DNA from 2 places in the Hydrogenophaga luteola genome. Region 2 is predicted to be linked to the other one. Evidence: predicted binding sites of a transcription regulator. Region 2 holds the regulator's gene; the other holds the start of a gene.
The links. Region 2 encodes NrdR, which represses ribonucleotide reductase genes. Its sites were predicted from a motif close to CACNANATNTNGTG; they were not measured.
Positions count from the first base shown of each region.

Region 1 (14,938 bases), on a different contig from region 2:
CCACAGCGCCACCGCCACACAAAGCACCGCGATCAACAGGTTCAGGGCCGTCCACATGGGACGCGAGTATGGGCGGGGGAGCGCGTGATCTGCTTGACTTCGGTCAACCCATGCCGGGCAGCTTGGGCATGCCTTTCATGCCGCCCATGCGCTTCATCATCTTCATCAGCCCGCCGCCCTTCATCTTCTTCATCATGCCCTGCATCTGCTCGAACTCCTTGAGCAGGCGGTTGACTTCCTGGACGTGCACGCCGGCACCGGCAGCGATGCGGCGCTTGCGCGTGGCCTTGATGATCTCGGGCTTGCGGCGCTCGGCCAGCGTCATGCTGCAGATGATGCCTTCCTTGCGCTTGATGTCCTTCTCGGCACGGCTGAGGTCGGCCTCGCTGGCCTTGGCGGCCAGGTTGCCGGGCAGCTTGTCCATCAGGCTGGACAGGCCGCCCATCTGCTTCATCTGTCGCAGCTGGTCGAGGAAGTCGTTGAGGTCGAAGCCCTCGCCGCTCTTGACTTTGGCGGCCAGCTTCTGCGCGGCCGCCATGTCCACACCGGCGGTGACCTGCTCGACCAGGGCCACGATGTCGCCCATGCCCAGGATACGGCCGGCGTGGCGCTCGGCGTCGAACACCTCCAGGCCGTCGATCTTTTCGGACACACCGGCGAACTTGATCGGCGCGCCCGTGACCTGGCGCACCGACAGCGCAGCACCACCGCGCGAGTCGCCGTCCATTTTGGTCAGGATGATGCCGGTCAGCGGCAGCGCTTCCTTGAAGGCCTTGGCGGTGTTGACCGCGTCCTGGCCCTGCATGGCATCGACCACGAACAGGGTTTCGACCGGGTTGAGCGCGCCGTGCAGTTCCTGGATCTCGCGCATCAGCGCTTCGTCAATGGCCAAGCGCCCTGCGGTATCCACCAGCAGCACATCCACGTAGTGCTTCTTCGCGTAGTCCAGCGCGGCGCGCGCAATGTCCAGCGGTTTCTGGTCGGGCGAACTCGGGAACCACTCGGCCCCGGCCTGCGCCGTCACGGTCTTGAGCTGTTCGATGGCGGCCGGGCGGTAGACGTCGCCCGAGACGGTCAGCACCTTCTTCTTGCGCTTCTCGATCAGGTGCTTGGCCAGCTTGGCGGTGGTCGTGGTCTTGCCCGCGCCCTGCAGGCCGGCCATCAGGATCACCGCCGGCGGCTGGGCCGCAAGGTTGATGTCCGACACCCCATCGCCCATGGTGGCCGCCAGTTCGCGGTTGACCACGCTGACCAGCACCTGGCCGGGGGTGAGCGAACCCACCACGTCCTGGCCCAAGGCTTTTTCCCTCACGCGGGCGATGAAGTCGCGCACCACCGGCAGGGCCACGTCGGCCTCCAGCAAGGCCATGCGCACCTCGCGCAGCATGTCGGTGACGTTGCTCTCGGTGATGCGGGCCTGGCCCCGCATTTCCTTGACGATGCGTGACAGGCGGTCGGAAAGGGCTGAGGCCATGGTGCGGTGTGGAAGTGGGGGTGATGGCGGTGTGACGCCAGGGTCCGGTCGCGTGGCGGAACCGGCGGTTCGCACGGCCAAGACGCTTTAAACTCCGAAGGCGATTTTAGCCGCCCGCCCATCGGTCACCGGCCGCCATTACCCTCATGACCTTCCTGCCCGCCCTCACCTCCAACCCGCCCGCAGCGCTGCTGTCGGCGGTCGCGGCGCTGGCGTACGCCTTTCTGGCATGGGCGCATCCCAGGTTGACGGAAAAGCAGACCCGGGGCGTGCTGGCCACTGCCTGGGTGCTGCACCTGTTCGTGCTCGGCACCGCCCTGCTGGAAACGCCAGCCCGCTTCGGATTCGCCCCCGCGCTCTCGGTGACGGCCTGGCTGGTGCTCACGGTCTACCTGATCGAGAGCCGCATGTACCCCCAGCTCAAGGCCCGCTGGACGCTGGCGGTGCTGGGCACCCTGGCTGTGCTGCTGGCGCTGTTTTTCCCGGGCGCGCAGTACCACGCCCTGTCGTCCAGCTGGATGCCACTGCACTGGGCGCTGGGCATCGCCTCCTACGGCCTGATCGCTGCCGCCGTCGTCCACGCCTGGCTGATGCAGCGTGCCGACAAGGCCATGCGCATGGGCACCACCGGCGAGACCACCATGCCGCTGCTGACCCTGGAGCGCCTGACCTTCCGCTTCGTGGCCGCGGGCTTCGTGCTGCTCACCGCCACGCTCGTGGTGGGCGGGTGGTTCTCCGAGCTGATCAACCAGCGCTGGGTGTGGAATCACAAGACCGCGTTCTCGGTGCTGGCCTGGCTGACCATGGGCGTGTTGCTGCTGGGGCGCTGGCGCCTGGGCTGGCGCGGCCGGGTGGCCATCCGCATGCTGTACCTGGGGGCCGGCTTCCTGCTGCTGGGGTATGCCGGCTCGCGCTTCGTGCTCGAAGTGGTGCTGCAGCGCGCCGGGTGACCCGATGAAATACCTGCTGGTCCTGCTGGTGCTGCTGTTCGCGTTCTGGATCTGGCGCAACAACCGCCAAAACGATGAACGCAACGACAACGCGCCCAAGACCAGGGCGCCGCGCGGTCCGGTGGCCATGATCGCCTGCGCCCAGTGCGGCACCCATGTGCCCGAAGCGGAAGTGGTGCAAGGCCACCGGGGCCGCTACTGCTGCGCAGAACACCGCCGCCAGCACGAAGCCTCGGTGCGGTGATGCGCGGCACGCGGCCCCTGCTCTGACATGCCCAAGGAACCGCATTCCCATTTCGCTCCGTCCTGGTTTTCCACACTGGAAGCCGGCGGCAACGCGCAGGACCGTCACCACCAGGTGCGGGCCTACGTGCGCCTGTGGCGCGCGTTCATGCGCGCCCGGGTGCTCATCGCCTTCGTGCTGCTGGCGCTGCAGGTGTTTCTGCTGCGCAGCCCGGGCGCCGGACCATCGTGGCTGGTGGCAGTGTGCGCGCTGCACCTGAGCGCGGCGCTGGCCGTGCTGTTCATGACACGCCCTCCGGCCCCGGGGCAGGCCCTGGGCGTTCAATGGCTGCTGACCATCGGGGTCGACCTGACCGTCTTCAGCGTGCTGCAGTACTTCGAGCAGGCCGGCATCAACTACACCCCGCTGTTCGCCCTGCCGGTGCTGATGGCCTCCATCCTGGGCTCCATGACGCTGGCACTGGCCACCGCGGCCGTGGTCACGCTGTTCCTGCTGGGCGAAGCTGCGATCAGCGCCCCGCTGCTCAGCGAGGTGTCGACCTCACGCTTCCTGCAATCGGGTCTGACGGGGACCGGCTTTTTCCTGGTCGCCTTCCTGGCCAGCCAGCTGGCGCAGCGGCTGGCGCGCGAGGAGGCCCGCGCCCGCAGCAGCCAGGCCGCCGCCCGCACCCAGGCCCAGGTCAACGAGCTGATCATCGAGAGCCTGAGCGAAGGAGTGCTGGTAGTCGACCGCCACGGTGTGGTGCGCAACGCCAACCCGGCGGCGCAGGGCATGCTCATGGGCGAGGCCTACCCCCATGCCGCCAAGCTGCTGCTGTCGGCGCGCTCCGGCTGGGAAGAGCTGGCACGACTGGTGGACCAGACCTTCCTGCGGGGCCAGGAGCTCGAATCCGAGGTCCGTGTGGACCTGGACGAACTCACCACCCACCGCCTGTTCGCGCGCACGCGGTTGACCAGTGCCCACAGCGCACGCCCCACCGAGCTCTGCGTGCTGTTCCTCGAAGACCTGCGCGAGGTCGAGGCGCGCGTGCGCACCGAAAAGCTCGCCTCCATGGGTCGCATGTCGGCCGCCGTGGCACATGAGATCCGCAACCCGTTGTCGGCCATCAGCCAGGCCAACGCGCTGCTGGACGAAGAGGTCACCGAAGCCGGGCAGAAGCGCCTGACGCGCATGATCGACCAGAACGCGCAGCGCCTGGCCAAGATCGTGGACGACATCCTCAACGTGGCCAGGGCGCAGCCCAGCCAGGGTGAAACGGCGCCCGCCCTGCCCCTGGACCAGACAGTGCGCTACATCACCCACGAGTGGAACCGCGGGGCGCAGGCCCAAGGCGTGCTGGGTGTGCACCCTCACGCGCCGGGCGTGCACATCGCGTTCGACCCCGAGCACCTGCGGCGCCTGCTGATCAACCTGCTGGACAACGCCCTGCGCCACGCCAGCCGGCGCCCCTCTTCGGTGCGGGTGATCACGCAGCCCAGCGGGCACGACCGGGTGCGCATCTCGGTGTGGAGCGACAGCGCGCCGCTGGAACCGGGCGTGCTCAAGCACCTGTTCGAACCCTTCTTCTCGTCCGAGAGCCGGTCCAGCGGGCTGGGCCTGTACATCTGCCGGGAACTGTGCGAGCGCTACGGTGCGCAGATCGCCTACCAGCGCAGTCGGCTCGACCAGAAAGAGGGCAACGAGTTCTACATACTGGCCCCGACCCTGCAAGGCGGCGCGCGGGCCCCGGTCCAGCAGAGCCTGACCTATCCTCCTGGGGACTCGATGCCCCCCCCTTCGCGCCCGTCCACCAACGGACCCCCGTCCCTGTCCACGCTCTGAGCGCCCATGTCTGCCTCCTCCACCGCCTGTGTGCTGGTCGTCGACGACGAACCGGACCTGCGCACCCTGTACGAACTCACCCTGCTGCGCGAAGGCCACGAGGTGGTGCCGGCGTCCGACCTCGCCCAGGCACGGGAATGGCTGGGCCAGCGACGCTTCGATGTGCTGATCTCCGACATGCGCCTGCCCGACGGCCTGGGCCTGGAGCTGCTGCGCGAACTCGGCGAGCAACAGCGCACTGAAAGGACCATCGTGATCACCGCCTACGGCTCGGCCGAAAACGCGGTCGAGGCCCTCAAGAGCGGTGCCTTCGACTACCTGACCAAGCCGGTGGACCTCAAACAGCTGCGCGCAGCCGTGCAGGCGGCCCTGCACAGCCAGCGCCATCCGGCGGCCGGCGCGGCGCGCCGCGGAACGGCGAGCGAGACACAGCGCACCGCCCCCCCGCCACCGGCCGGCGTGCAGGCGTTGCGGCGCATCGTTGGTGCGTCGACGACCATGCAGCAGATCCGCCAGCGCATTGAAAAGGTCGCCACCAGCATGGCCCCGGTGCTGATCCTGGGCGAATCGGGCACCGGCAAGGAACTGGTGGCGCGGGCCGTGCACGAGTGCAGCCACCGTTCCGACGGCCCGTTCGTGGCCGTCAACTGTGGAGCGATCCCTGACAACCTCATCGAGGCCGAGTTCTTCGGCGCGCGCAAGGGCGCCTACACCGGTGCCAGCCACGACCGGGAAGGCTACTTCCAGGCCGCCAAGGGCGGTACGCTGTTCCTTGACGAAATCGGCGACCTGCCGCTGGGCATGCAGGCCAAGCTGCTGCGCGTGATCCAGGAGCGGCGCGTGCGCCCGCTGGGCGGCGTGCAGGAGGAAGCGGTCGATGTGCGTCTGGTCAGCGCCACCCACAAGGATCTGGCGACCCTGGTCCGAGACGGCGAGTTCCGGCAGGACCTGTTCTACAGGCTCAACGTGATCGGCCTGCGCACGCCACCGCTGCGGGAACGGCGGGAAGACCTGCTGTTGCTGGTCGATGCCCTGCTGCACCGCATCTGCAGCGAGGCCGGCCAGCCGATCCCCACGCTCACCGGCGACGCCCTCGCCTGGCTGCAGGCCCGCGAGCTGCCAGGCAACGTCCGCGAGCTCGAAAATCTGCTGCAGCGCGCGCTGGCGCTGAGCACTGGAAGCCAGCTGCAGGCGCAGGACTTCGCAGACCCGGACGACCCCACGGACACCGGCTTTGCAGACACCGCGGCGCGCAGCGCACACGCTGATGCCGCTGAAGCGCAGACCACCCAGCCAGACACCATCCCTGACGATCTGCAGAGCTACCTGGACGAGCAGGAGCGACAGGTCCTGCTCAAGGCGCTCAAGGAATGCGACTACAACCGCACGGCCGCGGCCAACCGCCTCGGGCTCAACCTGCGGCAGATCCGCTACCGCATCCAGCGCCTGGGCATCACCATGCCGTCCGACGATGACGACAGCACCAACTGAAACAGGCGACTGGTCGGGGGGCTGGCTTCGCACCGCGCAGCAGGTGGTCTCGCCAAACGCCAACGACCGCCCCGCAGGCGTCGTGGTCGACCTCATCGTCCTGCATTCGATCAGCCTGCCACCCGGACAGTACGGGGGACCGGAAGTCGAACAACTGTTCACCAACCAGCTCGACTGGTCGGGTCACCCGTACTTTGAGCAGATCCGGGGCCTGGAGGTCTCGGCGCATTTTTTTGTGCGCCGCGACGGGCAGGTGATGCAGTTCGTGGACGCGGACCGGCGTGCCTGGCACGCGGGGGTGTCGTGCTGGCGAGGCCGCGAGCGCTGCAACGACGACTCGATCGGTATTGAGCTCGAAGGCCTTGAAGGCCAGACCTTCGAGGACGTGCAGTACCGGGCGTTGACCGACCTGTGCCGGCATCTCGCCGGCCGCTACCCGATCGCCCACATCGCCGGACACGAGCACATCGCCCCGGGTCGCAAGCTCGACCCCGGCCCCGGTTTCGACTGGGCACGTCTGCAGCGCGGCCTGGCCTGGGACCCTCGGTGCTTTCCCGAGTGCGTGATCGCCACATTCGATCAGGCCCCCTCGTCCGCAGCCTGAACAGCGTTCTCCCTTGCAGCACATCTCCAGCAATCGCGCGGAGTTCCACACGAAATCCGCGGGAAATGCGCGCGCCTGCTTGATTCCGGCACCCGCACCACACACCGACGCCGCGTCACGCCGGACCTGAGCGAATCGCATGCCCGATGGCCCGTTTTTGTCTGACGAAAAAGGACACGCTTTTTCTCGACACACTACCGGTAGTGGCTTGAACCACCACCAGACACCAGATATAGTGTGCGCCGCACCAGCCGAACCATCGGCGCCACAACACAAACGAAAGAGGAACCATGCTGACCGCCACGCCCGTCGCCTCCCCCAACACCCCCCACATGCCCACCGGCAGCACTGGCTCCTCCGCCGAGCCCGCTGGCGCCTCCGTGCTCACCCAGTACCAGATCATCCGTCGCAACGGCGCGGTCGTGCCGTTCGAGCCGAGCAAGATCGCGGTGGCCATGATGAAGGCCTTCCTGGCGGTGCACGGCACCCAGGGCGCGGCGTCGGCCAGCGTGCGCGAGACTGTGGACGCACTGACCCAGACGGTGGTGCGCGCACTGATGCGCTCGCGCCCCGGCGGCGGCACCTTCCATATCGAGGACGTGCAGGACCATGTCGAACTGGGCCTGATGCGCGGTGGCCACCATGAGGTCGCCCGCGCCTACGTGCTGTACCGCGAGCGCCGGGCGCAGGAACGCGCCCACCAGGCCGAAGCGGCCAAGCCCGCCGAAGCCACGCTGCATGTGATGGACGGCGGTCAGCGTGTGCCGCTGGACATCGCGCGCCTGCAGGGTCTGATCGAGGCGGCCTGCGCCAACCTTGGCAAGGACGTCAAGGCCGACCCCATCGTGGCCGAGACCAAACGCAACCTGTACGACGGAGTGCCGATCGAGGAGGTCTACAAGGCCGCCATCCTGGCCGCCCGCACCCTGATCGAAAAAGACCCGGACTACACCTACGCCACCGCGCGCCTGCTGCTGCACACCGTGGTCAAGGAGGTGCTGGGCGAAGAGGTGCCGGCCGCACAGATGGGCGAGCGCTACGCCGACTACTTCCCGCAAGCGATCAAGAAGGGCGTGCAGAACGAGCTGCTGGACGAAAAGCTGCTGCAGTTCGACCTGACCCGCCTGGGCGCTGCGCTCAAGCCCGAGCGCGACCTGCAGTTCGACTACCTGGGCCTGCAGACCCTGTACGACCGCTACTTCCTGCACGTGCGCAAGAGCCGCATCGAGCTGCCGCAGACCTTCTTCATGCGCGTGGCCATGGGCCTGGCGCTCAACGAGATCGACCGCGAAGCCCGCGCCATCGAGTTTTACGAGGTGCTGTCCTCGTTCGACTTCATGTCGTCCACGCCCACCCTGTTCAACGCCGGCACGCTGCGCTCGCAGCTCTCCAGCTGCTACCTGACCACCGTGCCCGACGACCTGGACGGCATCTACGAATCGATCAAGGAAAACGCACTGCTGTCCAAATTCGCCGGCGGCCTGGGCAACGACTGGACCCGCGTGCGTGCGCTCGGCGCCCACATCAAGGGCACCAACGGCGAATCGCAGGGCGTCGTGCCCTTCCTGAAGGTGGTCAACGACACCGCCGTCGCGGTGAACCAGGGCGGCAAGCGCAAAGGCGCGGTCTGCACCTACCTGGAGACCTGGCACCTGGACATCGAAGAGTTCCTGGAGCTGCGCAAGAACACCGGCGACGACCGCCGCCGCACCCACGACATGAACACGGCGAACTGGATTCCCGACCTGTTCATGAAGCGCGTGATGGAAAAAGGCGAGTGGAGCCTGTTCTCGCCCAACAACGTGCCCGACCTGCACGACCTGTTCGGCGCCGACTTCGAGAAGGCCTACCTCGCTTATGAGGAGAAGGCGGCCCGCGGCGAGATCAAGCCCTACAAGAAGGTGTCGGCCACCGACCTCTGGCGCAAGATGCTCTCGATGCTGTTCGAGACCGGCCATCCCTGGATCACCTACAAGGACGCCTGCAACGTGCGCAGCCCGCAGCAGCACGCCGGCGTCGTGCACAGCTCCAACCTCTGCACCGAAATCACGCTCAACACCAGCGACACCGAAACCGCCGTCTGCAACCTGGGCTCGGTCAACCTGCACCGCCACCTCAGCAACGGCCAGCTTGACCACGCCAAGCTGCAGAAGACGATCAACACGGCGATGCGCATGCTCGACAACGTGATCGACATCAACTACTACGCGGTCAAGAAGGCGCGCGACTCCAACCTGCGCCACCGCCCGGTCGGTCTGGGCCTGATGGGCTTCCAGGACGCGCTGTACGAAATGCGCATTCCCTACGCCTCCAACGAGGCGGTTGAATTCGCCGACCGCTCGATGGAAGCGATCTGCTACTACGCCTACTGGGCCTCGACCGAACTGGCGCGCGAGCGCGGCCGCTACAGCAGCTACCGCGGCTCCCTGTGGGACCAGGGCATCCTGCCGCCCGACACGCTGGACCTGCTGGCGCGCGAGCGCGGCGGCTATGTGGATGTGGACCGCTCGGCCACGCTGGACTGGGACGCCCTGCGCAAGAAGATCGCAGCCGACGGCATGCGCAACTCCAACTGCGTGGCCATCGCGCCCACCGCGACCATCTCCAACATCATCGGCGTGGACGCCTCGATCGAGCCGTGCTTCGGCAACCTCTCGGTCAAGTCCAACCTGTCGGGCGAGTTCACCGTCATCAACAGCTACCTGGTCAAGGACCTCAAGCGCCTGGGTCTGTGGGACGACGTGATGGTGATGGACCTGAAGCACTTCGACGGTTCGCTGCGTCCCATCGACCGCGTGCCGCAGGACGTGAAAGCGCTCTACGCCACCGCGTTCGAGGTCGAACCGATGTGGCTGGTCGAAGCCGCGGCGCGCCGCCAGAAGTGGATCGACCAGGCGCAGAGCTTGAACATCTACATGGCCGGCGCCTCGGGCAAGAAGCTCGACGAGACCTACAAGCTCGCCTGGCTGCGCGGTCTCAAGACCACCTACTACCTGCGCACCACCTCGGCCACGCACGCTGAAAAATCCACGGGGCGCACCGGCCAGCTCAACGCGGTGTCGGCCCATGGTGGCGAACCCGCAATGAGCGCAGCACCTGCTGCGGCAATTGCCGCCGAGCCCGCGACCGACATCAAGTTCTGCGCGATCGACGACCCGGGCTGCGAAGCCTGCCAGTGATGCCTGCGCTCATGCGCGTGATGAAGCTGTCGCACCGTGTGCTTTTTCGATGCGACACCGCAACACAAAACATTCATCGCGCGCATGAGTCCTTTGCATTTCATGCCGACACTTCGATAATCCGCTGAATTGGACACCACCATGCTGACCTGGGACGAACAAGTCACTCCCTCCTCGAAGCCCGCTCTTCAAACATTGCCACCCACCTCATCGGGTGCGCAAGCCGCAGTGTCCTCCCCCGCTTCCTCTTCTTCTGCCGCCTCGCGCAGCAGCGAACAGCGCCGCGTGAACGTGGCCGACAAGCGCATCATCAACGGCCAGACCGACGTCAACCAATTGGTGCCGTTCAAATACAAATGGGCGTGGGAGAAGTACCTCGCCACCTGCGCGAATCACTGGATGCCGCAGGAAGTGAATATGAGCCGCGACATCGCGCTCTGGAAAGACCCGAACGGCCTGACAGAAGACGAGCGCCGCATCGTCAAGCGCAACCTCGGTTTCTTCGTGACCGCCGATTCGCTGGCCGCCAACAACATCACCCTGGGCACCTACCGCCACATCACGGCGCCCGAGTGCCGCCAGTTCCTGCTGCGCCAGGCGTTCGAAGAAGCCATCCATACCCACGCCTACCAGTACATCGTCGAGAGCCTGGGCTTGGATGAGGGCGAGATTTTCAACGCGTACCACGAGGTACAGTCCATCCGCAACAAGGACGAGTTCCTGATTCCGTTCATCGACGCGATCATGGACCCCAACTTCAAGACCGGTACGCCTGAGGCCGACCAGACGCTGCTCAAGTCGCTGATCGTGTTTGCGTGCCTGATGGAAGGCCTGTTCTTCTACGTCGGCTTCACGCAGATCCTCGCGCTGGGCCGTCAGAACAAGATGACCGGTGCCGCCGAGCAGTACCAGTACATCCTGCGCGACGAGTCCATGCATTGCAACTTCGGCATCGACCTGATCAACGCGATCAAGCTCGAGAACCCGATGCTCTGGACACCGCAGTTCAAGGCCGAGATCAAGGAGCTGTTCCTCAAGGCAGTGGATCTGGAGTATCAGTACGCCGAAGACACCATGCCGCGCGGCGTGCTGGGGCTCAACGCCTCCATGTTCAAGGGCTACCTTCGCTACATCGCCAACCGTCGAGCCACACAGATCGGCCTGGAGCCGCTGTTCCCGAACGAAGAGAACCCGTTCCCCTGGATGAGCGAGATGATCGATCTCAAGAAGGAACGCAATTTCTTCGAGACCCGCGTCATCGAATACCAGTCCGGCGGAGCGCTGTCCTGGGACTGATGCCTCATCTCATGTTCACCGAATCACAAAGCCCTGCCCCAGACGTTCCGGCGTCCGGGGCAGGGCTTTGTCACAGGATTCAAGGCCTTGGCGCCCTCCGTGGATGCATCCACGGCGCCAGGGCCCTGAATCACTTCCGCGGAGATCTGCCGCGCGAAGTGCTCTTTGCAACTTGATCAAGGAGAAAACAATGGCAACTGCGAAAAAAGCCCCGGCCAAAAAGGCCGCTGTGAAGAAGGCCGCCGCTCCGGCCAAGAAGGCCGCCCCGGCCAAGAAGGCTGCTGCGCCGAAGAAGGCCGCTCCGGCCAAGAAAGCTGCTGCGCCGAAGAAGGCCGCTCCGGCCAAGAAGGCTGCTGCGCCGAAGAAGGCCGCTCCGGCCAAGAAGGCTGCTGCACCGAAGAAGGCCGCTCCGGCCAAGAAGGCTGCTGCACCGAAGAAGGCCGCTCCGGCCAAGAAAGCCGCTGCCCCCAAGAAGGCCGCCGTCAAGAAGGCAGCCCCCGCAAAAAAAGCTGAGCCGGCCAAGAAGCCGGCAGCCCCTGCGGCACCTGCAGCGCAAACCAAGCTGAACCCTCAGGCTGCCTGGCCGTTCCCCACGTCCAGCAAGCCCTGAGTCATCCTTCGGGATGATTGACAAGCCCGGCGTGAAAACGCCGGGCTTTTTCATTGCAGCGCCCAGTCAGAGCGTGTAGTTCTGACCACCCCTGCTGGCGATCTTGGTGGCGCCAAGGCGGTTGCCCAGCTCTGCGCAGCGCTCCAGCGACCAGCCTTGCGACAGCCCGTGCAGCAGCGCGGCACGGAACGCGTCGCCACAACCGGTCGGGTCCACCACCGCGCTGGCCGGCACGCCGGCCACCCGGGTCTGGCGCCCTTCTGCATACACGTCACAGCCGTGCTCGGCCAGCGTCACGACCAGCCCCCGGACCTGACCGGCGATCTCCGACAAGCTCAGCCCCGTGCGGTCACTGAGCATCTTGCCTTCGTAGTCGTTGACCGCCACCCAGCTGGCCATCGATACGAAGTGGCGCAGCTCCTCGCCGTTGAACATCGGCAGGCCCTGACCGGGGTCGAACACGAAGGGAATGCCCGCATCGTGCAGCTGTTGCGCATGCTGCAGCATGGCGTCGCGACCATCGGGCGCGATGATCGCCAGACGGATGCCCGCATCGACCGGCACGCGTTTTTCATGGGCCTGCGACATGGCACCGGGATGGAACGCCGTGATCTGGTTGTTGTCGCGGTCGGTCATGATCATCGCCTGCGCGGTGTAGTTGTCCGCCGTCGTGCCGATGAAGCGCGTGTCCACGCCCAGGCCCTGCAGCCGCGACAGGTAGTCGTGCGCATCGTTGCCAACCATGGCCAGCGGCACCGCGTCAGACCCCAGTTGCCGCAGGCCGTAGGCGATGTTGCCGGCACAGCCACCGAACTCACGGCGCATGCCGGGCACCAGGAAGGACACGTTGAGGATGTGCAGCTGGCTGGGCAGGATCTGTTCGGCGAAACGACCTTCGAAGGTCATGATGGTGTCGAACGCCAGGGAGCCGCAGATGAGGATTGACATGATGAAAAAAAGAATGGATCAGGGATAGAACACCAGGGCCCGGTAGCCCGTCATGGAGGACACGCCGCTGTCGGCAATGGACAGCCGCAGGCTCATGGACACCGCACCTTTCGCTGGCAACACCTCGGGCGCGCCCGGCAGCTCCGCCGGAAGAAACACCCGCCGGACGATCACGTTGTCGCGGGTGTCGGTCAGGCTCAGTTCGAGCGCCGGCACCGCCAGCGGGAGCGCGGCGCTGTTCTTGAGCACCAGGTCGAAGGAATAGAAATTGCCCAGACGGCGCACCAGGTTGGAGCTGTCGATGGCCACCGCCTCGATGTCACGGGCCGGGCCGATGCTGCAGCCCAGCGGTCGGCACAGCGCGGTCAACAGAGGCATCGTGAACGGATACCGGGCCGCCAACCGATCTCGTTCGTGCACGCCCCACTGGGCCAGCAGCCCGGCCAACAGCGCGAAGCACCCCGCCACCAGGGACACACGCACTCCCGGTGACTGCCAGAAAGCCTTCCGCCGGGCTTGCAGGACGAAACTGGGTTCTGCCAGCACCGGCACATCGTCATCCGGCTCCGGTTCTGGCGCCAACGCAGGCGGCTGTGCCTCGACCACCGGAAGAGGCGCAGGAGGCAGCTGGCTCACCAGCGCCGCAGCGGCCTCTTTGGCGGACATCGGTTCAGGATCCGGGGGTGCGACGGGGATTGCGGAAGTCTGCTGGACATCGTCCTTGGCTTGCGCAGCAAACCGGCGCAACTCGTCGGAGAAGCCGTCGTCGACCTTTGCAGGAGCCGGCCCTGACGGCCGCCCATCGGTCGATGACCCCGGGTGCAGCAGCCATTCGCCATCCGTGTCGTCATGAGCAACAGGGACTGGTGGCTCCGAGATGACGGCGACGGAAGGGGTCGACACCTGCGCTGGCGCAGCCACCGGCTCTCCTTCGAGGAACAGCGTGGCATCGAACACATCGGAACAGTGCCCGCAACGCACCCAGCCGTCGGAGATCTTGAGCTGATCAGGAACGATCCGGAAGGTCGTTCCGCAAGCCGGACAGCGGGTGGTGAAACTCATGCGGCAATTATTGCAGGCACCCGCGCCGCGCCCTGCAGCGGAGGCGCTTCACGCCTTGTGGGCGGTCATGAGAATCCAGCCGTCTTCCTCGTCGCTCACGCTCAGATGCACCCAGGGCGCATAAGCCTCGCGCAGCTCGTCCTCCTGACGCGCCAGGATGCCGGCCAGCACCAGATGCCCACCCGCCTTCACGCGCTCGCACAACAAAGGCGCGAGCACCTTGAGCGGCGTGGCCAGGATGTTGGCCAGCACGACATCGAAATGCCCGTCTACCGCGTCGGGCAAGCCGGTGCGCAGAACCACGCTGTTGGCATCGGCGTTGAGCCGCGTGGACTCGACGGCGGCCGGATCGATGTCGACCGCCACGATGGGTTCGGCGCCGAACTTGGCCGCGCCGATGGCCAGGATGCCCGAGCCGCAACCGTAGTCGAGCACGCGCTGACCCCGCGGCGCATGGGCAGCGATCCAGCGCAGGCACATGCGGGTGGTCGGGTGGGTGCCCGTGCCGAAGGCCAGGCCGGGGTCGAGCCGGATCACCCGCTGCGCGGCGGCAGGCGGTTCGTGCCAGGTCGGCACGATCCAGAATGTCGGCGTGATCTCGACCGGATCGAATTGCGACTGGGTCAGGCGCACCCAGTCCTGGTCCGCCACGGCGCGCACGCCCATCACCTGTGAGCCCTCGAAGAAGTCCTGCGGCAGCAGCAACTCCGCGGCCTCTCGCGCCGCCGCTTCGTCAGGAAACAGCGCGACCACGCGCGAGCGGTTCCAGCCTTCCTTGGGTGGCGGCATGCCGGGTTCACCGAACAGCGCCTGCTCGGCCGGGGTCAGCGCATCGGCATCCTCGACCGAGACGCTCAGCGCGTCCAGCGCCACCAGCGCATCGCCAACCGGCTCGACGCCGGCCTCGGGGACCAGCAGCACCAGCTCGTACAGCGACAGGTCAGCGCTCACGCTGCGACAGCCACTCTTCGAGGTAGTGGATGTTGGTGCCGCCAGCCACGAAGCTGGCGTCGACCATCAGCTCGCGGTGCAGCGGGATGTTGGTCTTGATGCCCTCGACCACACACTCGGACAAGGCGGTGCGCATGCGCGCCAGCGCCTGTTCGCGCGTGTCGCCGTGCACGATGATCTTGCCGATCATCGAGTCGTAGTTGGGCGGCACGAAGTAGTTGGTGTAGGCGTGCGAGTCCACACGCACACCCGGCCCGCCGGGCATGTGCCAGGTGGTGATGCGCCCAGGCGACGGGGTGAACTTGTAG
Region 1 is NZ_JBHRXX010000005.1:397,069-412,006, forward strand. It holds gene ACFOPI_RS11980 (hypothetical protein) at 1-57, opposite strand, end outside; gene ffh (signal recognition particle protein) at 104-1,474, opposite strand; gene ACFOPI_RS11990 (cytochrome C assembly family protein) at 1,621-2,424, shown strand; gene ACFOPI_RS11995 (PP0621 family protein) at 2,429-2,668, shown strand; gene ACFOPI_RS12000 (ATP-binding protein) at 2,696-4,489, shown strand; gene ACFOPI_RS12005 (sigma-54-dependent transcriptional regulator) at 4,496-5,980, shown strand; gene ampD (1,6-anhydro-N-acetylmuramyl-L-alanine amidase AmpD) at 5,961-6,584, shown strand; gene ACFOPI_RS12015 (ribonucleoside-diphosphate reductase subunit alpha) at 6,917-9,763, shown strand; gene ACFOPI_RS12020 (ribonucleotide-diphosphate reductase subunit beta) at 9,905-11,059, shown strand; gene ACFOPI_RS12025 (histone) at 11,163-11,669, shown strand; gene ACFOPI_RS12030 (carbohydrate kinase family protein) at 11,736-12,617, opposite strand; gene ACFOPI_RS12035 (zinc-ribbon and DUF3426 domain-containing protein) at 12,636-13,679, opposite strand; gene prmA (50S ribosomal protein L11 methyltransferase) at 13,728-14,612, opposite strand; gene accC (acetyl-CoA carboxylase biotin carboxylase subunit) at 14,620-14,938, opposite strand, start outside.
Region 1: the regulator NrdR is predicted to act here: its motif matches at 6,809-6,822, upstream of ACFOPI_RS12015 (ribonucleoside-diphosphate reductase subunit alpha).

Region 2 (14,938 bases):
CGGCGGCCCGGGCCGCAATCTGGTCGGCAATGGCGGCTTCGTCCAGGCCATCACCGGTGCCCCCCGCTTGCAGATAGCTTTGCGGATCCTGCTGCAGCAGACCCAGCACGCCCCCGAGCGCCCGCAACACACCAGCCAGCGCGGCATCGCGGGTGCGGTTCACTTCAGTGGCCAGATCGAACAACACGGCAACGGCCTCGGGCGTGCCGAAGTCCTCGTCCATGGCGGCCTTGAACCGGGCGGCAAACGGCTGCTTCCAGTCAATGCTCGCAGGCATCTCGGCCTTGACCGCGGCCAGCGCGGTGTAGAGGCGCTTGAGGGCCGAACGCGCGTCGTCCAGATGAGCGTCGCTGTAGTTCAGGGCACTGCGATAGTGAGCCCGCAGCACGAAAAAGCGCACCGTTTCGGCGTCGTACTTCTCCAGCACCTCACGGATGGTGAAGAAGTTGCCCAGGCTCTTGGACATCTTCTCGTTATCCACCCGCACGAAGCCGTTGTGCATCCAGAAACGCGCCAACGGCTGGCCGGTAGCACCCTCGCTCTGGGCGATCTCGTTTTCGTGGTGCGGAAACTGCAGGTCGGCACCACCGCCGTGAATATCGAAGCTCTCGCCCAGCGTCTCGCAACTCATCGCAGAGCATTCGATGTGCCAGCCGGGGCGGCCCATGCCATACGGACTATCCCACTTGGCTTCGGCAGGCTCATCGGCTTTGGCTGACTTCCAGAGCACGAAATCCAGCGGGTCTTGCTTGCCATCGTCCACCGCCACACGCTCGCCGGCGCGCAGGTCGTCCAGCGACTTGCCGGAGAGCTTGCCGTACCCAGCAAACTTGCGCACCGCATAGTTCACATCGCCATTGGGACTGCGATAGGCCAGCCCTTTGTCTTCCAGCTGGCGCACGATGTCCAGCATCTGCGGCACGTAGTCGGTGGCGCGCGGCTCGTGAGTCGGACGCTCGATGCCCAGCGCGTCCGCGTCCTGGTGCAGCGCCTCGATCATGCGGTCGGTCAGCTGCTTGATGGTCTCACCGTTCTTGACCGCGCGGGCGATGATCTTGTCTTCGATGTCCGTCACATTGCGCACATAGGTGACACGATACCCGCTGGCCTTGAGCCAGCGCTGCACCACATCGAACGCCAGCATCGACCGGGCATGACCGAGGTGACAGAGGTCGTAGACGGTCATGCCACAGACATACATGCGCACATGCCCGGGATCGAGCGGCAGGAACGGCTCGACGCCGCGCGAGAGGGTGTTGAAGATTCGCAAGGACATGGAAGGCCAGCCGAATGACCCGACCGGAGCGCACCTGCAGGCAGGAAACACCTCGACCCGGGCGTCGACAGGATTCAGGAACAAAGAAGCGCGAGAACAGCGGACATCACACCGGTGTCGCGCGACCACCGGACTGCAGGGCCTGGCGGAGGACCCTCAGATACAATGCGCCAGTATATCCAGCCCACTGCGCCACAGGCATTTTCGATGCCCGCACACAGGAGCGCTATAGTATTCGCCGACCGGCGCAGGCCGGCCTTCGGTTTGCTGTTGTCGCCATCTGAGGTCACATGATCAACCCCATGCAATTTCCCTCTGCCCAGCCCGTCAAGTCCCGCAGTTTCGGTACCCGGCGCCCCCTCGCTCCGCTGCGCCTGATGGCTCTGTGCGTCGCAGTTTCAGCGGCACTCGCGGCGCCTCTGGTGCAAGCCCAGGCCGACGACTACGCAGAGGTCAATCGCCTGTTGCGCGCCGGGCAGTTCTCGGAGGCCATGAACAAGGCCGACCAGTACCTCGCTGGCAAGCCCAGGGACCCTCAGATGCGCTTTCTCAAAGGCGTCATCCAGACCGAAAGTGGCAAACAGGCCGATGCGGTCGCCACCTTCCAGAAGCTGACCGAAGAGTTCCCCGAACTGCCGGAGCCTTACAACAACCTCGCCGTCCTGTACGCAGGCCAGAGCCAGTTTGACAAGGCGCGCGCAGCGCTCGAAATGGCGATCCGCACCAACCCCAGTTACGCCACAGCGCACGAAAACCTGGGTGACGTCTACGCCAAGCTCGCCAGCCAGGCCTACAGCAAGGCCTTGCAGCTGGATGCGGGCAATGCCGGGGTCGCCCCCAAGCTGAGCCTGATCCGCAACCTGTTCGCCACCGATGCCAAGGGCGCCAAGCCAGCAGCAACAGCTCCTGCAGCACCAACGCCTTCGGTTGCCACAGCCAAGCCCGCAGCGTCTGCTCCCGTCGCGGCACCGGCCACCCAGGCCCCTGCCGCCACCGGCAACGCAGAAAGCGACGTGGAATCAGCCGTGGCGGCCTGGGCCAAGGCCTGGTCCAGCAAGAACATGTCGGGCTACCTGGGCGCCTACGCCGGCAACTTCACCCCTCCTGGCGGCCAAAGCCGCAGCGAGTGGGAGGCCGACCGCAAGGCCCGCATCATGCCGCGCAACCGCATCGACGTGGACATCAGCGAACTCAGCGTTTCGGTCAACGGTGACCGGGCCTCGGCCAAGTTCCGCCAAGCTTACTCATCCGACTCACTGAGTGTGACAAGCCGCAAGACACTGGATCTGGTCAAGAGCGGAAATCGCTGGCTGATCGTGCGCGAATCCACGGGATCCTGATGGCCGGTCGGCGGTTTTTCCAACGGGGTCACGCCAGCGTACCAGCCGCCTCCCTGCGCACCGTCTCCGGCCTGCCCCGATGGCTGATCGGGGCACTGGCATTTGCCGCACTGTCAGGCTCTCTCCTGGCGTTCTTGCACCAGAGGTCTGCGGGTGCCCTGCTCTCTCGCCTCCCTACCGGATCGACCACAGCGGACACCGCAGGATCTGGCCCGTCAATCATTGAGGCCGCCATGGCCCGGATGCACGACGCGTCCGATGCGATCAAGTCAGTGGCCAGACCCACCGGTCTGCAAACACAGCCTTTATCGGACGATGCGATGGCCCGCGTCGCCCCCTTGTTGGGTCGGGCCGAGGCCAGACTGATCGACATCTACCGTCTCATCAGCCAGGGCCAGCACCGTGAGGCGCTGTCACAAGCTGAGCGCCTGGTCCGCGACCACCCCAACTTCCACCTTGCACATCTTGTGCACGGAGACCTGCTGAGCCTGCAGGTGAGGCCCGTCCGCCAACTGGGTGACGTGCCCGACACCACCGCCATTGCTGCGGGGCAGCAGCTCGCCGTTCTTCGGGACGAGTCGCGCCGACGCCTGCGCGCACTGACCGAAAGACCTCCTGAAGGCGCTGTTCCGTCACAGTTCCTGAGCCTTGCCTCCCAGAGCAGGCATGCGATCGCTGTCGATGCATCCCGGTCACGCCTGTATCTGTTCGAGAACCAGACACCATCCGGCAGCCCGGACGGTTTGCTGGCGGCGCCTCCCAAGCTCAAGCTGCTGGGCGACTACTACATCTCGGTCGGCTTGTCGGGCATCGAAAAGGAAGTGGAAGGCGACAAGCGCACGCCTCTGGGCGTGTACTACATCACCAGCAACCTGCATCCCGACAGCCTGCCCGACCTCTATGGTGTCGGTGCGCTGCCCATCAACTACCCGAACCCGCTGGACCTGCAGCGCGGCAAGACCGGCAGCGGTATCTGGCTGCATGGCACGCCACGGGAGCAGTTTGTCCGTGCACCACAGGCGTCGGACGGCTGCGTGGTGCTATCCAACCCAGATCTTGAGCGCCTGCTGTCCACCGTGCAGATCCGCACCACACCAGTGGTGATCGCCCCCGAACTCCAATGGGTGCAACCGCAAGAGCTAGACGCAGAACGGCGTGCATTCGAGAGCACGCTGGCCTCATGGAAAGAGGCCAAGAGCACCGGCCAGAGCGACCGCCTGAGCACGTTCTACTCCAGCAAGTTGCTCGCCGGAGGCGGGTCTGGCGGCGGCCGCCCGGAGGTCGGTCCAGAGCTGGCAAAAGGGATCAAAGCAGTCGACATCAAGGATGTTTCCGTGCTCCGCTGGAAGGACCAGCAGGACACGATGGTGGTCACCTTCGGAGAAGTACCACAAGGGCAAAGCCGCGGGGTGACCCGGCGCCAGTACTGGACCCTGGAGCGCGACCAATGGAAAATTTTTCATGAAGGGACTCCCTGATGCCGTCTGAGTTCGATCACACAACCTTGGACCGCCGGGCCACGGTGCGCACCCTTGTACTCGCCACCCTGGCGGCATGCACCTTCGGCACCCTGTCCATTTCCGATGCCGGGGCCGCTGGCGCATCGAACCCCAAGGTCCGCCTGAGCACCTCGGCCGGTGACATCGTGCTGGAGCTGTACCCCGACAAGGCACCCAAGACGGTCGAGAACTTCCTTCAGTACGTCCGCGACAAACACTACGACGGCACGGTGTTCCACCGCGTGATCGACAACTTCATGGTTCAGGGTGGCGGGTACGACGCAAAGTATCGGGAAAAGCCCACCCGCGCACCGGTCGCACACGAGGGCCAGGCCGCACTGGAACGGGGAGGTCCCCGCAACGTGGTGGGTACGGTCGCCATGGCGCGCACCAACGATCCGCACTCCGCGACCGCCCAGTTCTTCATCAACGTGAAAGACAATGCCTTTCTGGACCCGACCCCCATCCCGCCAGGGGATCCGGTGCCGCGCTTCGAATACGGCGGCCGTGTCTATGAAAATGTGCCTCGCGCCAACCTGCTGGCAGCCGGACAGCTGTTTGGCTACACCGTGTTCGGCAAGGTGATTGCCGGCATGGACGTGGTCAACAAGATCAAGACCACGCCCACCGGTGCCGGCGGCCCCTTCCCGACGGACGTTCCCAAGACGCCCGTCACCATCCTCAAAGCCACTCTGGAGAACTGAATATGGCCAACCCCCAGGTCGAACTGCACATCGCGGGCCTCGGCGTCATCACGCTCGAACTCGACGCCGAGAAAGCCCCCCTGACGACCGCCAACTTCCTGGCCTACGTCAACAAAGGCCACTACAACAACACCGTGTTCCACCGTGTGATCCCCGGCTTCATGGTGCAAGGCGGCGGTTTCGAGCCCGGCATGAACCAGAAAGCCACCGACGCACCGATCCAGAACGAAGCCAACAATGGGCTGCGCAACGAGATCTACACCGTGGCCATGGCGCGCACCAGCGACCCGCATTCAGCCAGCGCCCAGTTCTTCATCAACGTCGCCAACAACGCTTTCCTGAACCACACCGCTCCGAGCGCCCAGGGCTGGGGCTATGCGGTGTTCGGCAAGGTGGTCTCGGGGTCTGATGTGGTGAAGAAGATCGAAGCCACCCCCACAGGTCGTCGCGGCTTCCACGACGACGTTCCCAAGCAGGACGTGGTGATCGAAAAGGCCGTCGCACTCTGAGGCTCGGGGTGCAACCCTGACCGATGACGAACCTGCCCATCGACCGCCCTGCTGAGCTGCGCGCGCCCGCGCACTGGCAGGCGGTCGATTTCATTTCAGACCTCCATCTGCACCCCGGCGAGCCACAGACGCTGGACGCCTGGCGGCGCTATCTGGAACGACCTCCCTCTGCACGGGCAGATGCGCTGTTCATCCTCGGTGACCTGTTTGAAGTGTGGGTAGGAGACGATGCGCTGGAAAATCCGGACTCCTTCGGTGCGCTGTGTGCACGACAGTTGCACCAGTACAGCCGCGACACGCCGGTGTTCTTCATGTGCGGCAACCGGGACTTCCTGGTCGGCCCCCCTGCCCTGACCGCCTGCGGCATGCAAGGTCTGGACGATCCCACGGTGCTGGAAATCATGGGCGAGCGCTGGCTGCTCAGCCATGGTGATGCGCTGTGCCTGGACGACACCGACTACCTCGCCTTCCGGGCCATGGTCCGCTCTGCTGAATGGCAGGGCAGCTTCTTGGCCCAACCGCTCGCACAGCGGGAAGCCGTGGCGCGCGACCTGCGCGAAGGCAGCGAAGCCCGCAAGAAGAGCCTGGCGCATGACCCGGCACTGTGGGCCGACGTGGACGCAGAAGAAGCGCGCCGCTGGCTCCGGGCCGCCGGCGCCCGAACGCTGATCCACGGACACACCCACCGGCCAGCGACGCACGACCTGGGAGATGGTCTGCAACGCGTGGTGCTCAGCGACTGGGACGCCGCTGCCAACCCCGCCCGGATGGACATCCTGCGGCTGGACCACAGCGGCTTTTCGCATCTGCGCCCGTGATACAGACGCTGCAGCGCTGGCTTCCGCGCCGCTGGCGACCGGAACCCCAACTGCCCGATGGGCCTTGGTCGGCCATTCTTGAATCTCACCCCTTTCTGGCGGAGCTCTCGGGGCCTGATCGCGCCCGCCTGCGCCAGCTCAGCGGCCACTTCCTGATGGAAAAAGAATTTCACGGTGCCCACGGGCTGGTCGTAACCGACCCCATGGCGCTGGCGATTGCCGCCCAGGCCTGTCTGCCCCTGCTGCACATTCGTCCGCCATCAGGCCGCACCGCATCGAATCCGCTGGATGCTCTGACCTGGTACGACGATTTCGTCGGCATCGTGGTGCAGCCGGGGGCCGCGCTGGCCCGCCGCCGCGTGGCCGACGCCAGCGGGGTGGTTCACCACTATGACGAGGTGTTGGCTGGCGAGGCCATGGACCGGGGGCCGGTCATGCTGAGCTGGCAAGAGGTGAGCCAGGCGCCCGATGCCGCTGGCACCGGCAGCAACGTGGTGATTCACGAGTTCGTGCACAAGATCGACATGCGGGGCATGCATGCGGGTGGCAGCCCCGACGGCGCACCTGCCCTGGTCGCAGGACTTTGGGGCACTAGCAGTGATGCCCAGGCCCGGGAACACTGGCGGCACACCATGACGCAGGCCTACGACCACTTCCGGGAGAGCGTGTCCATGGCAGAGCGCTTCGGCGCGGAACGCCCCTGGCTGGACGACTACGCGGCCACCAACCCGGCGGAGTTTTTTGCCGTGACCTGCGAGGCCTACTTCGTCAGCCGCCCCCGATTCGGCCAGGAGTTTCCCGCACTCCTCGCGCTTTACGACGGCTTCTTCCGCCCGGACGCCTGAGCACCCGGGCGGTCCGAAAGGATCAGCGCCGCAGCAGCACCTTCAGCGCCTGCTGCAGGCGCCGCGCGGCCCCCTCATCGAACGGCGCGGCCAGCACACGCCCCACATCCTGTGGCCAGGTGTCGGAGGGGGTAGCCTCGTGGCGCCGGGTCAGCAGCTGCAGCTGCAGGAGCCGGCGAGCCTCCACCTGCTCGGCGGGCGTGGGCACTTCGGCCGCCATCTCCAGACGCAACAACGCCTCGACAGGTACGGTTGCCGAAGGCGCCGTCCCGAGCGACTGCACCCAGACGCTGCGCGCTGACGCCACGGTACGAGCACCCAGGGCCTGCGCGGCCGGCACTGCCGACGGATCGCGCTTCTCCCAGGCGGTCAGCAACTGAGTGAGCACCTCGCCATGCGCCTGCGCCGCCAGCTTGCGCAGCGCCGCTTCGGCGTGTTCGAGCGCCTGGCGCTGTGCACGGAACGCCGCGTCGCCCAGCCTGGGCGCCGGTGCACCCCTCGGTTCGCGGGGCGGACGGGCATCCCCCCAGCCATCGCGCGAGCCTCTTCCAGCATCCCGAGCCCCGCGGCCATCCCGTCCTGCGGGTCCACGGCGCTCGTCCCGCCCACCGGGTTCTGCCTTTTTCATGCCCGGTCGGTCATCGCCACGCATGGCCACCAGCTTGCGGACCGGCGCGGGTGCAGCCTTCGGCGCTGCATCGGGCGAATCGGCGGCCTCGGAGGCTGCCTCAGCTTGTGGTCTCCCTTCATCCACGGCGGGAGCGTTGACCGCCTCTTCCCGAGCAGGGGCTTCACCCCGCACCGCCTGTTCCAGCGCCGCCTGGGCTGCCCGGATCTGCTGGGCATCACCACTGGCGCTGGCGGCATCGAGTGCACGAGCAGCCTCCATCACGCGCTGATCGTGTGCGTTCAGCGTGGCTACTGCGCGTTCCCGCTCGAAACTCTTGCGCTGGAATGCGGCGTCGATCGGCTGGCGGAACGCTTCCCAGAGCTTCTGCTCCTGCTTTCGCTCCAGCGGCACCGCATGCGCCTCCGCCTGCCAGCGCTGTTGCAGGGCTTTCACCGCATCGATGCGCAACTGAGGCGCCTCACCCAATGCCACCGCCTCATCGATCATGGCACGGCGACGCGCCACGCTCTCCGCCTGGGCGGCCTCCAGTTCAAGGTGGGCAGCCTGCATGGCGGCTTTCCAGAGGGGTTGAAGCTCGGCGAATGCCTTTTCACTGAGATGGCCAGCCTCGCGCCAGCGCTCGGAGAACGCGTGCAGGTCACGGATCTGGTTTTTCCAGTCGCTCTGCCCGGCGTGGGCCGCGGTCCAAGCCTTGACCTCCTCGATGATGGACAGCCGCTGGGCCCGATGGACCTCCGCCTGCTGGCGCACCTGGGTCAGCCAGACCTCGACCTCCTTGTGCGCCAGGGTGCACGCCTCATCGAAACGCTTCCAGAGGGCATGGTTGGCCTGGCCGCCCTGGTCGGTCGTCTTCCACTGGTCCCGCAGGCTGCGCAAGGTTTCCTGCATCTTGCGGCCACCCAGACGCTGCCCTTCCGGTGCGGCCATCAGCGCCTCGGCTTTGCGAACCAGTTCTTCACGCAGCTGATCGGCACGCCAGCGCTGCCAGTCCTCCAGCTCGCCAGCCTGCGCCAGGATCGCATTCGCCTTGCCTTCGAGTTCAGCCCCGACCAGCCGCCCAGACGAGCGCAGCAGCGCGCGGACATCGGCCGCCGCCTTGGGCGTGGCCTTGCCATGCCCCTGCGCCAGCTCGCGCTCCAGCGTTTCCAGTGCCTTCTGCATCTCCGCCTGCGCACGGGCGCGGCGCTCGGCGGCCTGCGTGTCGGTCTTGTCGGCTTCTGCAGGTGACTCAACGCCACGCGCCTGCCGCAACTCGTCGGCCCACACCGGCACAGCCGGCAATGGCGCCAGCGGGTCCGCATCAGCGGCCACAGCCAGGGCCAGTGCAGCTTCGAAGGCGTCCCAGACCAGTTGCAGTTGCTGCCGCGACGCCTCCAGCATGGGCGGGAACCGGACGTCCACGCTGGGCCATTGGGGGTCGTCGGCCAGCCCACTGGCCTGCGCTTGCCACAGCTGGACATCGGTCCGCAACCCATCGATGCCCGCCTGCGCCTCTTTCCATGACTTGGTCGAAAGGATTTCAATGCGCTGGGCCATCAATACCGCGGACTCGCGCTCCACCTGCACCCGGTGCTGCAGGTCTTCAATGGCCTTGACGCGCTCGGCCAGTGCGGCCTTAAGTCCTGCAAGCGGTTCGCGCGACAGTGGTGCGCCCGCCCTTGCGGCATCGCGCTGCCAAGCCATCGCGTCGGCAAGGTTCAGCCGCGACTGCGCGATCAGCGTCTGTGCTTTTTGGGCCCATTCCACGCCAATGTGTTCCTGGGCCTTCTGGCGCTTGAGTTCGTCGAGCTTTTCTTTCAGAGGCTTGGAGGCACCGCGGTCCCGCTGGGACAGTTCCTTGAACACCTCGTTCATGGCCTCCCAGCTTGGCTCTGTCTGCAACCAAGCGCGCACGCGGGCCGCACGCTCTCCGCTGGTGGGGGCGGAGAACGCACCGCCCGTCAAGGCATCCAGCGGATGGGCCAACGGAGTCGAGGCAGCCCCGCCACCACCGGCCGGCGTCGCGGCGGGATCGGGCGTGGGAGACTGGGGCGCGCTCTTGCGCAGAGAAAACAGCGACATAGTAGTGAGTACAGCAATGAGAGACGCCCACGCCGATGGGCGATGGACCGCATCCGCTATTGTCGCCCGGGATGACCCGCCGCCGACCTGATGCGCCGGCCCAAAAGAGAAACCCCGGCAGGAAAACCTGCCGGGGTTGACGGCGGGCAAATTGCACTTGCCGTCGGGGGTTGGCAGAAAGGGAGTTGAATGTCCCTGACGCCTGGAAGCAAGAGATTGCTTCCGTTGGGAGCCGACTGACAGCTGAACTGCCTGATCGGCTGAATGCCGGTCGTCACGACCGACGCCCGAAGACTACGCCGAAAGCGTCTCGAATTCAAGCGCCGAGACGCTCTGTTACCCCCACGATTCAAGACATCCGACTGGCGGCGACCTCCCTGCGTCGAACACACGAGACAGATGCCATATCCGACCAACGGTATCTAAAAGACAGACGGACGGCAGCCTGCATATTCATTGGACCGGCCGCTAGGAATCTGCAAACAAGGGCGGCTCAACCACACACCTAATAACCAAATATTGTTTTAAACGGCGTTTAAAACATTGACTGCGCATTAACAGGCACATACCATTCGCCCCGTTTCCCGTTCCGGGTAAACCCTCACGACGTCGGCACCACCTCTCACACCGCCGGTGCCCGCGAAGTCGCCATTGATGGCGCCCCCCCTCACCGCTGCATCAGACCTCGTGGTCGGCGCAGCCTTGCAAGGAGCGACAACATGACAACGCTTTCTATTCCAGAGGCGCAGCACAAGAGCAACGCCTCAACCGTCCAGTCTTCCGTGCTCATCGCACTCTCCGATGCGTACAGAGGCTTCGTCGCCCTTACCCGCAACGGCATGGCCTTGCTGGGTGCGGGCCTCGCAGCGCTGGTCATCACTCTCGCCGTAAAGAGCGACCTACGTACGGACGTGGAGCAGCAGTTGCTGAGCTGGTTGCAAGAACGCCAGGACTCCGCCGTGGTGGCAGATGACACCGCCATGCCCGACGATAGCAGCGACGATCGCCTCGCGGTTGCTCCTCCCCCCTTGCTGCCAAAACAGCAGGCCGCCGTGACCCAGTGGCTCAGCCGCAAATACCGCGTAGCGCCGGAACCGCTGGGCGCCTTGGTGGCAGAAGCCTTTGCGGTCGGAGCCAAGGTGCGTCTTGATCCGACCCTGATCCTGGCCGTGATGGCCATTGAGTCGCGCTTCAATCCCTATGCACAGAGCCCTGTGGGCGCCCAGGGCCTGATGCAGGTGCTGACCCGCGTGCACACCGACAAGTACGACGACTACGGGGGCGCCATGGCCGCGTTCGACCCTCTGTCCAATCTGCGTGTCGGCGTCAAGGTGCTCCAGGACTGCATCAAGCAGGCCGGCTCCGTCGAAGGCGGGCTGCGGCTCTACGTGGGAGCTGTGACCACCGACGGCAGCGGCTACATCAACAAGGTGATGGCCGAGCACCTTCGCATCCAGAGCGTCGCGCTGGGCAAACCGATGCCGACGTCCTTCCCTATCTTCACCGCCGCGCCTGCACCTGCAACGCCAGAGCAGATCGAGCCGACCCAGACCGGGCTGCTCGATTCCCCACCCGAAGCGACTCCTGCCAGCCAGCCGGTCGAGCCAGCAGCTGACACTGCGCTCACCAGCTCCTGACTGCAGAGACCGCCAAGACCCTGCGGCTGCTCCCGTCTGTCGCTCGGATAAACTACCGGGGTGCGCAACTGGCGATAGGCGCGCGGCAGTCACCTGCCGTCCGCGCTGACGTGGCCCCCCGCTCCCCGCGAGCGGGACAACCACTGGGAAGCGCACCGCCCCATCCAAGGGTGTTCAGCCGTTCGCCTGGGCAGTCCCTGCCGTTCCACCGGAATGCGCGGGGTCCCTTTCTCCAGAGTCCACCCCGAGACTGCCAACCATGTACGACCGCAACATCCTCATCGAGCAAACCGACCCCGAGCTGTTCGCCGCCATCCAGGCCGAAAACGCGCGCCAGGAACACCACATCGAGCTGATTGCCAGCGAGAACTACGCCTCGCCGGCCGTGATGGCCGCCCAGGGCACCCAGCTGACCAACAAGTACGCCGAGGGTTACCCCGGCAAGCGCTACTACGGCGGCTGCGAGTACGTCGACGTGGCCGAACAGCTGGCCATCGACCGTGTCAAGCAGCTCTTCGGTGCCGATGCCGCCAACGTGCAGCCGCACTGCGGCGCCTCGGCCAACGAAGCCGTGTTCCTTGCATTTCTCAAGCCCGGCGACACCATCATGGGCATGAGCCTGGCCGAAGGCGGCCACCTCACGCACGGCATGCCGCTGAACATGTCGGGCAAGTGGTTCAACGTGGTCAGCTACGGCCTGGACAAGAACGAAGCCATCGACTACGACGCCATGGAAGCGAAGGCGCGCGAGCACAAGCCCAAGCTGATCGTGGCCGGAGCCTCCGCCTACAGCCTGCGCATCGATTTCGAGCGCTTCGCCAGGATCGCCAAGGAAATCGGCGCCATCTTCATGGTCGACATGGCCCACTACGCCGGCCTGATCGCTGCGGGTGTCTACCCGAACCCGGTGCCGTTCGCCGATGTGGTGACTTCCACCACCCACAAGAGCCTGCGTGGCCCGCGTGGCGGCATCATCCTGATGAAAGCCGAGCACGAGAAGGCCATCAACAGCGCCATCTTCCCGGGCCTGCAGGGTGGTCCGCTGATGCACGTCATCGCCGCCAAGGCGGTGGCCTTCAAGGAAGCGCTGCAGCCCGAGTTCAAGGCCTACCAGCAACAGGTGGTGAAGAACGCCCAGATCGTGGCCGAAACCCTGACCCAGCGCGGCCTGCGCATCGTGAGCGGCCGGACCGAAAGCCACGTCATGCTCGTGGACCTGCGGGCCAAGGGCATCACCGGCAAGGAAGCCGAGGCCGTGCTGGGCAGCGCCCACATGACCATCAACAAGAATGCGATTCCGAACGATCCGGAGAAGCCGATGGTCACCAGCGGCGTGCGCATCGGCACCCCGGCCATGACCACGCGCGGCTTCAAGGACGAAGAAGCCCGCCTGACCGCCAACCTGATCGCCGACGTGCTGGACAACCCGCGCGACCCGGCGAATATCGAGGCGGTGCGAGCCAAAGTGAACGCCCTGACCTCGCGCTTCCCCGTCTACAAGTGAAGTGCCCCTTCTGCGGCCATCTGGAAACCCAGGTCGTCGAGACCCGGGTTTCCGAAGACGCGGATTTCATCCGCCGCCGCAGGCAGTGCGGCCACTGCGAAAAGCGCTTTACCACCTACGAGCGGCCGGAAGTCAGCTTTCCGGCGGTGGTAAAGAAGGACGGCCGGCGCGTGGACTACGTGCCGGCCAAACTCCGCGCCTCGTTCACCCTGGCCCTGCGCAAGCGGCCGGTCAGCACCGAACAGGTCGACGCCGCCATCGAGCGCATTGAAGAAAAGCTGCTCAACCTCGGCACCCGCGAGGTCGCTTCGACCAAGCTAGGCGAAATGGTGATGCGCGAGCTCAAGAAGCTCGACAAGGTGGCCTATATCCGCTTTGCCAGCGTTTACCGCAGCTTCGAGGACATCGACGAGTTCCGAGCGCTCGTGGATGAGGTCCGCCGATAACAACCGACTGAGCTGTTGAAAACGGCGCCTCCTTCAATAGAGGGACACGTCGTCGTCATTTACCTCATCGGAGGCATGATTTGGCGCCGACGCATGGGAATAATGAGTTCGAACGCATTACATACTCGAACTCATCATGCGATTGCCATCCCGCCAGCATCCCTTGCAATTCCGTGGTTATACCTTGATGGAACTGGTCGTGGCCACCGCGCTGCTGGCCGTTCTCATTCAGCTCGCTATTCCTTCCATGAGCCGGCTGCTCTCTGACTGGCAAAGAGACCATGCCACCCGAGCCATCACAGACCACCTTGCGCTAGCCAGATCAGAAGCCATTCGCTGGTCCCGGCGCGTGGTGATGTGCAGCAGTGTCGATGGCCTCAACTGCTCTCCGAGTTCCAACAGAGAATGGAAATCGGGGTGGCTCGTTTTTCAGGACATCGATGGCAACGGCCAATTCAGTCCCACCGACAAATTGATCGCTGTTTCGCAGGGCGCCAATGGGATTCAGAGCATCCGGGGGAATGCACTGCTTCAGCGCTTCGTTTTCATGCCAACGGGCATGATGGCATCTGGAATGGGCACGCTGGAAATTGTTCCCAATATGGGCGCCAGCCAGAGAATCATCGTCAATCGAATTGGAAGAATCCGGCTCAGCACCGACCCACCTGTCGAATGAAGCCAAATGCGCCGGACGGAGCCTTGACGGAGCAAGACCGACGGAGGTCTGGTGGCGGAATGTGGCGACCCAAAGCCACAGCCGCGTGAGAAATGAATGCTTTTTGCCGCTGAGCACGCCAAACACGACCGCGCGTCAGGGCGCACAGAAGTCCCTCGAAGGCGGGCGATACATTGCAGTACGGAGCTGCAAATTGAACACCCTGCCCTCACCCTTGATGCCTTATGCCCGACAGCACGGATTCACGCTGGTGGAGTTGGTCGTGACCATCGCGCTTGTTGCGATTGTCTCCACCCTCGCCTTCCCTACCTTCAGTGAAACACTCCGTCAGTGGCGTCGCGACAGCGCCACCCGTGCGCTGTCATCGAGCCTTCAACTGGCACGGACAGAGGCCATCAAGTCGTCGCGAAGACTGGTGGTGTGCTCCAGTTCCGATGGCGAGACCTGTGCTGACAGCAGCGATTGGAAAGACGGCTGGATCGTGTTTGTTGATGACGGCGCGACCGATCTAGCTTACGACGATGGCGAACGCATCATCAGCGTGAGCGAAGCACAGGGCGGAATCGCCTCCCTGACCAACGACGACGACGTCACTGCCCTCCAGTTCATGCCCAACGGACTGATGGCCGCAGGGGCGACAACCTTTACCGTGACGCCCTCTGGCGCAACGTCGGCGACAAAAGTCAACAAGCTGGAACTGAACACTGTAGGGCGCACTTCCGTGACCGTCGAATAGCCCTGAACGAGAGAAACGCTATGCACTCTATCCACTCAGGTCTCATTTTTCGATCAGCTGCCAGTCGTCGCGAACTTGGCGCCAGCATGATCGAAGTCCTAGTATCCATCCTGCTCGTGTCCATCGGACTACTGGGCATCGCCGGACTCTCGGGCGCCACATTCAACTACAACAAGGTCGCCCAGATGCGGCTTACTGGACTGGCTCTTGTCAACGACTTCGCCGATCGCGCCCGCATCAACGTCTATGGATACGA
Region 2 is NZ_JBHRXX010000007.1:796,825-811,762, reverse strand. It holds gene cysS (cysteine--tRNA ligase) at 1-1,276, opposite strand, end outside; gene ACFOPI_RS18615 (nuclear transport factor 2 family protein) at 1,654-2,616, shown strand; gene ACFOPI_RS18610 (L,D-transpeptidase family protein) at 2,850-4,094, shown strand; gene ACFOPI_RS18605 (peptidylprolyl isomerase) at 4,187-4,819, shown strand; gene ACFOPI_RS18600 (peptidylprolyl isomerase) at 4,822-5,328, shown strand; gene ACFOPI_RS18595 (UDP-2,3-diacylglucosamine diphosphatase) at 5,352-6,146, shown strand; gene ACFOPI_RS18590 (M90 family metallopeptidase) at 6,143-6,991, shown strand; gene ACFOPI_RS18585 (DUF349 domain-containing protein) at 7,014-9,683, opposite strand; gene ACFOPI_RS18580 (lytic transglycosylase domain-containing protein) at 10,403-11,320, shown strand; ZMP/ZTP riboswitch at 11,375-11,519, shown strand; gene glyA (serine hydroxymethyltransferase) at 11,580-12,824, shown strand; gene nrdR (transcriptional regulator NrdR) at 12,821-13,270, shown strand; gene ACFOPI_RS18565 (GspH/FimT family pseudopilin) at 13,407-13,946, shown strand; gene ACFOPI_RS18560 (GspH/FimT family pseudopilin) at 14,140-14,682, shown strand; gene ACFOPI_RS18555 (type IV pilus modification PilV family protein) at 14,769-14,938, shown strand, end outside.